4 regions of the Gorillibacterium terrae genome follow, and region 3 is predicted to be linked to each of the others. Evidence: riboswitches for the same ligand, from Rfam matches in the RefSeq annotation. Region 3 holds a riboswitch; each other region holds the start of a gene.

What was found. Region 3 has a riboswitch for cyclic di-AMP ahead of ACSEXS_RS03605 (3D domain-containing protein). Riboswitches for the same ligand answer to the same signal wherever they lie in the genome.
Region 1: linked by a shared signal. The riboswitch ahead of ACSEXS_RS14845 (C40 family peptidase) and the one ahead of ACSEXS_RS03605 (3D domain-containing protein) in region 3 are both predicted to bind cyclic di-AMP.
Region 2: linked by a shared signal. The riboswitch ahead of ACSEXS_RS05975 (C40 family peptidase) and the one ahead of ACSEXS_RS03605 (3D domain-containing protein) in region 3 are both predicted to bind cyclic di-AMP.
Region 4: linked by a shared signal. The riboswitch ahead of ACSEXS_RS21025 (resuscitation-promoting factor) and the one ahead of ACSEXS_RS03605 (3D domain-containing protein) in region 3 are both predicted to bind cyclic di-AMP.

What each region holds. Positions count from the first base shown of each region.
Region 1 is NZ_JBPPGI010000003.1:507,293-509,486, reverse strand. It holds gene ACSEXS_RS14850 (hypothetical protein) at 1-802, shown strand, start outside; cyclic di-AMP (ydaO/yuaA leader) riboswitch at 1,017-1,150, shown strand; gene ACSEXS_RS14845 (C40 family peptidase) at 1,154-1,624, shown strand; gene ACSEXS_RS14840 (ABC transporter ATP-binding protein) at 1,698-2,194, opposite strand, start outside.
Region 2 is NZ_JBPPGI010000001.1:1,411,914-1,414,107, forward strand. It holds gene ACSEXS_RS05965 (copper amine oxidase N-terminal domain-containing protein) at 1-429, shown strand, start outside; gene ACSEXS_RS05970 (hypothetical protein) at 497-712, opposite strand; cyclic di-AMP (ydaO/yuaA leader) riboswitch at 1,045-1,307, shown strand; gene ACSEXS_RS05975 (C40 family peptidase) at 1,336-2,166, shown strand.
Region 3 is NZ_JBPPGI010000001.1:865,804-867,997, reverse strand. It holds gene ACSEXS_RS03605 (3D domain-containing protein) at 114-1,070, opposite strand; cyclic di-AMP (ydaO/yuaA leader) riboswitch at 1,075-1,227, opposite strand; gene ACSEXS_RS03600 (DinB family protein) at 1,348-1,869, shown strand; gene ACSEXS_RS03595 (GtrA family protein) at 2,020-2,194, opposite strand, start outside.
Region 4 is NZ_JBPPGI010000008.1:22,475-24,668, reverse strand. It holds gene rnmV (ribonuclease M5) at 1-141, opposite strand, end outside; gene ACSEXS_RS21025 (resuscitation-promoting factor) at 281-1,396, opposite strand; cyclic di-AMP (ydaO/yuaA leader) riboswitch at 1,771-1,957, opposite strand.

The DNA of each region.
Region 1 (2,194 bases), on a different contig from region 3:
AAAAGCCTGGTCCGACGCCTGGAGCCAGCCGTTTCTCCTGGTGGCGCTGTTTCTCTACCGGTTCGCCTGGGCGTTCGCCCTCTTCCGCATCGTCAAAAGCCACGTCCTTCCGGTGCTCGCCCGCTATCCCGATGCGGGCGGTCCCGCCGGTCAGTCGCAGCTCTTTGTCCTGGAAGCGCAGTTCCGCCTCGGCAAAACCGACCTGGCCGAAGATTACCTCTACGGCCTGCTGCTCCTTCTCGCCATCCGCATGCTGCTTACGCCGCTGCTCAACGCCGGCGTCTTCTACTCGCTGGTCCACACCCGGCTCAACACCGGCTACCGCTTTTTTAAAGGCATCAAGTCCATGGGGCCGGCCTTCTTCCTCTACTATGTTGCCCAGATGGCGCTCACCCTGGTTCCCCTCATCTGGCTGCTGCCGAAGGTCCACACGCTCGGCGAGCTGAACGCCGTTCTCTCCGATCCCAAAGCCTATCTGCTCTATGCGCTGGCTTACGCCGCCTACGGATATGCCGTTCATCTCCTGTTCCTGCATTTGCAGTTTGGCAAAACCGAAAACCGGCCGTTGCCCGAAACGCTCCTGCGCGCTTTCGCCTCGCTGCTTCCGGCGGCGGGTGCGGCGCTGGTGCTGCTGCTGCTCTCCGGACTGCTGTCCGCGGGCGTGCTGACGGTTACGCTCTGGGATGCCGGACTGTGGACCTTCCTTCTCTATCAGGCCTTTTCCTTCGTCCGCACCTTCCTGTCGCTCTGGGGACTCACCGCCCAGCACGGCGTGTTCCTCGGGCGTGCGGAGAGGGGCTGAGGCCCCTGAAAGCCAAGCTCTGTAAAATAAAAGCGAGACGCCGGAATCCCTTGCGGCGCCTCGCTTTTTTTGCGGGTTATCCCGAATTTTTACCCGTTGGGCAAAACCATGAAACATTTTTTTCGAAAAATAATAATATAGTTGGGAGGAAACAGGCGATTTAAGGCGAATAGATTTTTCTATTGATTTAATCCGGAGCGTCTGGCTGGGTTAAATCGGGAATAAGCCGAATTTCCGTCAAGGAAAACGGGGGAACCGTCTTGGGTGAATTGATCTTGCTTCAGAAGGATCATAGGGAACCTTCAACCGAACCCTTAGCTAACCTCGTAGGCATTGGAAGGGGAAGTTGTCTTGAAGAAGGCTGTTTTGGCATTGCTCGGTTTCGTGTTGTCGCTTGGTCTCTTGTCCGGAAACGCTTTCGCCGATGATTCCGCAAGCAAGCTGGAAGCAAAGGTCAACAAGCTGATCGGGATTGACTACGATTACGGCGGGACCACCACCAAAGGGTTCGATTGTTCCGGTTTCACGCAGTATGTCTTCAAAGCCTTCGATATCTCTCTGGACCGCAGCTCCAGGGACCAGGCGGGGCAAGGCAAAGCCGTGGACAAGGACGACCTGCGCGCCGGCGACCTGGTGTTCTTCAACACCTCCGGAAACGGAATCTCCCATGTCGGCATTTACCTCGGAGACGGAGTATTCGTTCATGCGTCCACCAACAACGGTGTGATCAAGAACAAGCTGAACGAATCGTACTATGCCAAGAGGTATGTCACCGCGCGTCGGATTCTGACGAATGACCAGTACCAGGACATCGCCAGATAAACGAATTCGAAGGCCGCGCTTCAGAGAGCTCCGGGAAAACGGGATGCCCCCCGTTCTCCCGGAGTTTTTCTCTTTACCCGGCCGCCTGCGGGCAGAGCCCGCCGTCCGGGACGGTCTCCGCCGAAGCGGACTCTCCTCCGGACCCGGCGAACTGCAGTGCATAGAGCCGGGCGTACAGCCCGCCCTGGGCGATCAGGGCCTCGTGCGTCCCGCTTTCGGCGATGCTTCCCCGGTCCAGCACGACGATTCGCGAGGCTCCGCGAACCGTCGACAGCCGGTGCGCGATGACCAGCGTCGAGCGGCCGCGCATGAGCGGCAGGAGCGATTCCTGCACCCACTCCTCGGATTCGTTGTCGAGCGCCGAGGTGGCTTCGTCCAGAATGAGCAGCGGCGCTTGCCGCAGGAAGGCGCGGGCGATAGCGAGCCGCTGCCGCTGGCCGCCGGATAGGTTCGAGCCGCTCTCGCTGAGCGGCGTCTCGTAGCCCTCCGGCAGCCGTTCGATGAACGCATCGGCGCCGGCCAGCCGGGCCGCCTCGCGGATGTCTTCGTCGGAGGCTTGCTCCGAGCCGA
Region 2 (2,194 bases), 550 kb from region 3:
TACCAGCAGGATTCGATCACCGGCGAACTGATGGTCCGCTATGATCTGGACACGTATCGTCATCCGGACCCGATTCCGTTGAATAAGGACCAAGTTTACCTGCGGACCATCGGCTACGGGGACCAGAAGGCGGTTGCGTTCTATTCCTACCTGCTAACCCGGATTCCGTCCGACGACGAACAGGGCGAACCGATCACGGCCGATGTGATGGTGGACGGCAAGATCGAGGACGGCCAGTGGACGGGCGATTATGTGCTCAGCCTGGACGACCCGGCGACGGAGGAATGGGATTATTCAGTGGACGATCATATCGTTCTTCCTGCCTATGTCACAAGCGACGGAAAATCGGACCTGAGTACGATTCCGTTCTCAGTGTACGCCGCGATTTACGATGCGGATCAGAAGGGGCTGCTCGACGAGGAAAGCTGAACGGGGCAAAGGCAAACAAAAAATCTCCTGCCGGAGTATGGCGGGAGATTTTTTCGTCGAGCGGCGATCAGCCGGTGAAGCGCAGCGAGAACCCGGTCAGTTGATGCGCCGCCGTATAGAGAATGTACAGCAGCATGAGATACGCAAGGATTGTCAGGAAGATGAATTTCCGTTTCTTGCGCTGTTTCTTTTTCTTTTCCTTGTCGTCCCATTCGTCCTGCTCGTCCAAACGGGCCAACTGCCGGAGCCGTTCTTCCCTGTAGATGGGATCGTTCTTATCCATGCCCGTCCGCCTCCCCCTATCAAGGTATGAAGCGCTTGGGCTGGATATGCCGGGGGGACGGGGAAGGCCTGGTCGGATTTACCACCCGTCAACCTGTGTCAGACGTATATATTTGGTGATATACTATTAATGCAAGCTTCGGCTTGCTTCATAACCTTTTTTTCTCCGATTTTGCCGCCGGTAGTTGGAACCGGCGGATTTTTTTTGTGCCGAGAATGTGACAAAAAATCAAAAAATCCCGGTAGGAGGTTCTTCCTATTATGCCGGGACATCCACCATTTGGCTATTGTCTATGCGTAACTCGCATGATACCCTAGACAATGTGCTGTTATTACTACAATTTGCCGAATCCGGTTCTCGCAGGACCGGTACGGGGGATTTCTTTGTCGGGCTGGCCGGAATGGAGAGCGCACTGCGCTAATTTCGGCGAGCCATTCGACGTAACCAAGCGAAAGGGCGCCGAAGCGCGCCGCCGACGGTAAGATTCGGCAGCTTGGTTAGCGGGGTGAATGCTTGCGGGGTAACCCGTCGAGCTAGGGAGAGCACCTCTTCCCGAATCCGTCAACTAACCTCGGAGGCACTAGGAGGAACTTAAACTGAATAAAGTCACCAAGACCGTCCTGTTGTCGTCTGCCGTCTTTGCGTCCGGACTTCTGTATGCTCAGCAGAGCGAAGCCGCCCAGAGCCCCGTCAAGGTGCAAATCAACGACTCGCTGGTTTCGTTTCCCGACGCGCAGCCCTTTGTCGACGGCAACAGCCGCACCCAGATTCCCGTCCGCATCGTTTCCGAGAAGATGGGATACTCGGTTACCTCTACAGACGTAGGAAACCAAGTAAAGGTTACAATCACCGGCAAAAATCGCACGATCACGCTGACCACGGGCCAAGCCAAAGCCACCGTCAATGGCCGGACCCTTGCCCTCGATACCAAAGCCGTCGTTTCGCAAAATCGTACTTATGTCCCGCTCCGGTTTGTGTCCGAATCGTTTGATACGGAAGTGAAGTGGAATGCCGCCGTTCAGCTTGCCATCGTCGAGGCCGACGGCAAAGAACATGCTCCGGTCATTCAGGCCAAAACCGAAAGCAAGGCCGCTAAGCTTGTCGCAAATTCCAAGCAATACTTAGGCGTTCCCTACATGTGGGGAGGTTCGACCCCGTCCGGTTTCGATTGCTCGGGCTTCGTCCAATACCTGCTGAAGAAGCAGCAGGTTTCGGTTCCCCGGACCGCCGACGGCATGCGTTCCAGTACCGGAACGAGCGTATTCTCGCCCAAGCCGGGCGATCTCGTATTCTTCTCTTCCACGCAAAAGGCGCCGGCCAACCACGTCGGCATCTATATCGGCAACGGTAAATTTATCTCGGCGACCAACTCCAACGGGATTCACATCGATCCCTTGAATACCGGTTATTGGGGCAACCGTTATTTTACCGCCAAACGCGTCTTCTCGTCCTAATACCCCTCCTTACCCCACAGAATCGCAC
Region 3 (2,194 bases):
TCCCCAATTGGGCTACTTATAGAACGCGGAAAGGAAAAAAAAGGTTGCAGCTGTCTGCAAAAAGACGGCAACGAATCCGCAAGGGACACGTGCCGTCTTCTAACCGAGCTTCCTCATTCCAGTATGTACACCTGGACGGACTGGATGCCGAAGTCAAGCGCATCCTGCTTGCCTCCGGGGATGAAGATATCAATCCGGCTGCCTTGGATGGCGCTGCCCTGATCGCGGGCGTAAGCGATCATTCCGCTCCCCGGCAGGCCGCTGCCTTTATAGCCCGTTACATAAACCTTGCTCCCCATCGGAATCACATCCGGGTCAACTGCGATGGTTCCCAGCTTCAGGGCGTTGCCGTAATAGTCCACGGCCCCCCACCCGTTCTCTTCGGGAGCCGAGGAATACCCGGTCGCCGTCACCTTAAGCGAGCGCTTGAAGGTCAGCACTTCGCCCCAAGCGGAGACGACCCGGCGGGAGGAAGCCGACAGCGCGGCTTCCTTTTTGCTGCCGGACGAAGCCGACTGCGCCTTGGAGGGCTTGGCGGCTTGTGCCGAAGCGGCGGCCGCCTGCGCCTTCTTCTTTGCCGCCTGGGCGGCCGCTTGCTTGGCCTGGGCGGCGGCTTGCTTGGCTTTGGCCGCTTGGGCGGCCTTGGCTGCCGCAGCGGCCTTGCTCTTCGCCGCAGCCGCAGCCGCCTCCTTCGCGGCCGCTTCCCGGCGGGCCGCCTGCGCTTTTGCTGCCTGCGCCTGCGCTTTGGCCGCCTGCGCCTGCGCTTTGGCCGCCTGCGCCGCCGCTTCCGGGGTTTGCGCCGGAGCGGCGGCTTGCGGCATTGCCCGCGTCGCGGCCATCGGCTCGGCCGCGGCCGGCGCACCGAGCGGCAGAGCTGCGCCGAGCTTCAAGAGAGGCGGCGCTTCCATTGCCGCAAACGCCGGCGCCGTCAAGATGCCGGTTCCCGCCGCTTCACCGACCTCGGCGGAACCGCCTGCGAGCGGCGTCCTCGCCGCTTGAACCAACCCAACCGCCAAGGCGGCAGCTACACCTACCAACAAGAACAGTAAACCTGTCTTCCACTTTTTCAAAACGTCCTCCCACAAGCTCGGCCTGCGAGGTTAGTTGTCGGGTTGAGAAGGGGGAGCCCTCCTCTCGCATTTGCGATTCACCCCTAGCTGCCTAACGGCATGCGGCAAGAAATCCCCCGCGCTCTCTCAACGAAGAGAGCTTTGGCCTTCTTTTGCTAGAGTCTACCACATCCCGAACCGCCCGGCCTAGCGGAGAATTCTGGGAAATGGAAAAACCCTGCTAGTTCGAACACCCGGATTGATCTATACTGAAAGAAACCATCCCGGAGGGATCGCGATGAATCAAGAACAATGGCTTGGTCAGCTAAGGCTTGTTCGCAGCATAACCCTGAGAGCGATGGATGGATTGACGGAAGAACTGGCGGACCTTCAGCCATTGGGTTTCTCCAACACGATACGCTGGCAATTCGGGCATATCCTTACCGTCCAGGAAACGGTTGTCACCCACTTTGCGGGAGATCCGCCTTTGCTCGATCCCGCGCTCTTCCGGCTGTTCGCCAACGGAACCCGGCCGGCCGATTGGAAGCAGCCTCCGCCCCCCTTGTCCGAGCTGTACCGGCTGCTGGAGGAGCAAGGGGAAGCGATTCGCCGCATCTATGTCCCGCGCTGGGGGGAACCGGCCGTTAAGCCGTTTCGGCGGCTGGGGCATCCCCTGCACACGATCGGCGAGCTCTTCGCGTTCAGCCTGCATCATGAGGGAATCCATGTCGGGCAAATTTCCTGTTTGCGCAAAGCGGCCGAGCTGGCTGCAGCCGGCCGTTCGGAGAGCGGCGAAGCGCTGGGCGCCGCTATCGAATAGAATCGCACGCCTGACCGTTGCGGCGAATGCTTAGGGTCCGGCTCACTCTCCTTAGCTGCATTGCAAGAGACACAAAAGACCGGCCGCGGCCGGTCTTTTTGCGGTTGAACAATGGCGTTCCCCCGGACACTTCCTATGGGATAACCCGTGTCAATCCGGCGAATGTCCGGAGCGGCCGACAAGGCCTTCCTTCAAGCCGGACGGCGATCCGCTGCGGAAGACCCACAGCTTGCTGCCGACGAAATTGAGCAGAGTGGTGACGACCGTGACCAGCGCCTTGGCGATCAGCGCGTTCACCCCGAGCCGCTCCTTAATCAGGCCGAGC
Region 4 (2,194 bases), on a different contig from region 3:
CGTCGCCTGCGCCCGCTCGATCCGCCGATAGACGGCTTCGTTGATCGCCGAGCCGCCGGTCTCGATCGTCTCCGCCTCCACCGCCCGGCGGATGGCTGTCGTGTCGTCCTTGCCCTCGACCACTATGATTTCCTTTATCAAAGCGCTGAACCCTCCGTTTATTCGAACACGGTTCCGCCAGCAAAAAAATGGGAAATCCGTGCGAAAAGGAGAGGCACCGGGCCTCTCCTTGGTTATAGATAAGTATACGGATTTTCCCCTTCCGGCGCAATGCCCGGACCTACTCCACCGTCGGCTTCTTCGGCCCGATCACATACACGGTGTAGCCTCGCTTGAGGCCAAACTGCTGGGCGTAATCCTCACTGTCATAGTAAACGTCAATTTTCGCGCCTTTCACAGCGCTGCCCGTATCCTCGGCCCGCCGGTAGCCGACGCCTTCGATATAGACCCACCAGCCGAGCGGAATGACGTTCGGATCGACGGAAATGGTCCGTCCCTCCGTCACCCGGGTGCCCGTGCGGGTCAGGCCATAGCCGGAATCGCCCGGCCGTTTGCCGGTGGATTCAACGCCTGCGGAATAAGCGGTGAGGGTTACGTTGTTCAAGATCTTCTTATAGCTGATGGGCACGCCGCCTTTCACCACGGTGAGCGCCTTTGCTTTCTCTGTCTTAGCGGCCGTCGTTTTCGCGGTCGTTTTCGCGGTTGTTTTTACCGCCGGCTTTGCCGCCAGGGCAACCACCGGTTTCTTGGTTCCGACTGCAACGATTTTGGCCACGCTCTGGGCGGCGATGGTTTCGCCAAGGACGCTTTCCTTGACCATAACGCCGTTCTCGAAAATTCTTTCCTTGGTCACGATTTTCTTGCCAGCCTTGCCCTCCTGGAGGGTCTGCTGCTTGCCTTTAAGCAGCGTTGCGTCTTGCTTCGTGGTGGTTTTGAAGGCAATGGGTACGGCGACTTGCTGTTTTTCCTTGGTGACGCGTACGATCTTGACTTGATTGTTCTCCGCCAGAGCGGCGGTCAGCGACGGAGTGATTCGGTCGTCTTGGTCCACGGCGATATGGAATTCGTCCAATGCGGCTTCTACGGTCTTCGCTACCGTATGTAACGTCTGCACCTTGCCGTCTGCGTCCAATTCGATCGTCCGGGCCCGCTCGATGGCGATCCGGTCTCCATGCTTCAGCGGCGCGTCCAGCGCCAGCGAGATGCGGTCGTATGCGCCGACCTGGACATTCGCTTCATCCAACAACTGCTCGACGGTGTGGTGCTTGGTTTTAAGCACCTGCTCCTCGCCGTTAACGACCAGAGCCACGCTCTTGGTCTGGGTGCCGTTCAGCAACATGAAAAACATAGTGGTCACCACGAGGGTGAACAAGGCAAGAAATGTAAACCTGCGCACGTTTTCATGCTTCCAACGCAATGCGAAGGACATGCTGGATGATCGTTTCTCATGGGGGGTTCGGTTTGCCTGATCTCCCACTTGTTTCGGTCCTCCTTGAAAGCCTCGCCATCGACTGTTATGCATGATTCCATCTGACGTGACTATGGATTTTGGTAGTCGTCTTGCTTCGCAACCGCGCCGATAAGGAACGCTCGATTGCGGAACTCTCACTTCGCCAATTTCCGTTTACCATTTGCCAGATCGTAAAACGGCACTTCCGCTTCCTCACCTCCGTTCCTGTTTTTTCCCATTTGAGATTCTCATGGCGATTTTGGACACAAAAAAGCCATAAGAAGAGGACTTCTCGTGGCTACGTAGACCCGCCCGATCAATACCTCTCTCTTCAACGCTTACGAGGTTAGCTGACGGATTCGGACGAGAGAGTCGCCCTACGCTCGGACAGGAACGTTCTCCTCCCCTTGCGATTCACCCCTAAAACCCGCGAACGGCCCGTTTGGATAAGCGGCCCTTCGCTTGCGGTTCCCCCGTTTCCCAAATGGAACTCAGCGAACTTTTGGAAAATTGGCATGGTATATTAAGTTATCCTGAATGTATGATACGCCCTGACGGCGAGACATGTAAAGGGCGCCAAACGGTCCGCATGCAGCAAAAAAGGGCCAAATCCGCCTGATAAGCGGAAATCGCCGAAAGAGAAGAGGCCAATGCTCGCTAAATCGCCCTGAATCGGAGCGATACTCGGTTTTTTATAGTTTTCTTGCTTCCCGGTATCCCCGGTTTATAATAAAGGGGACTCGA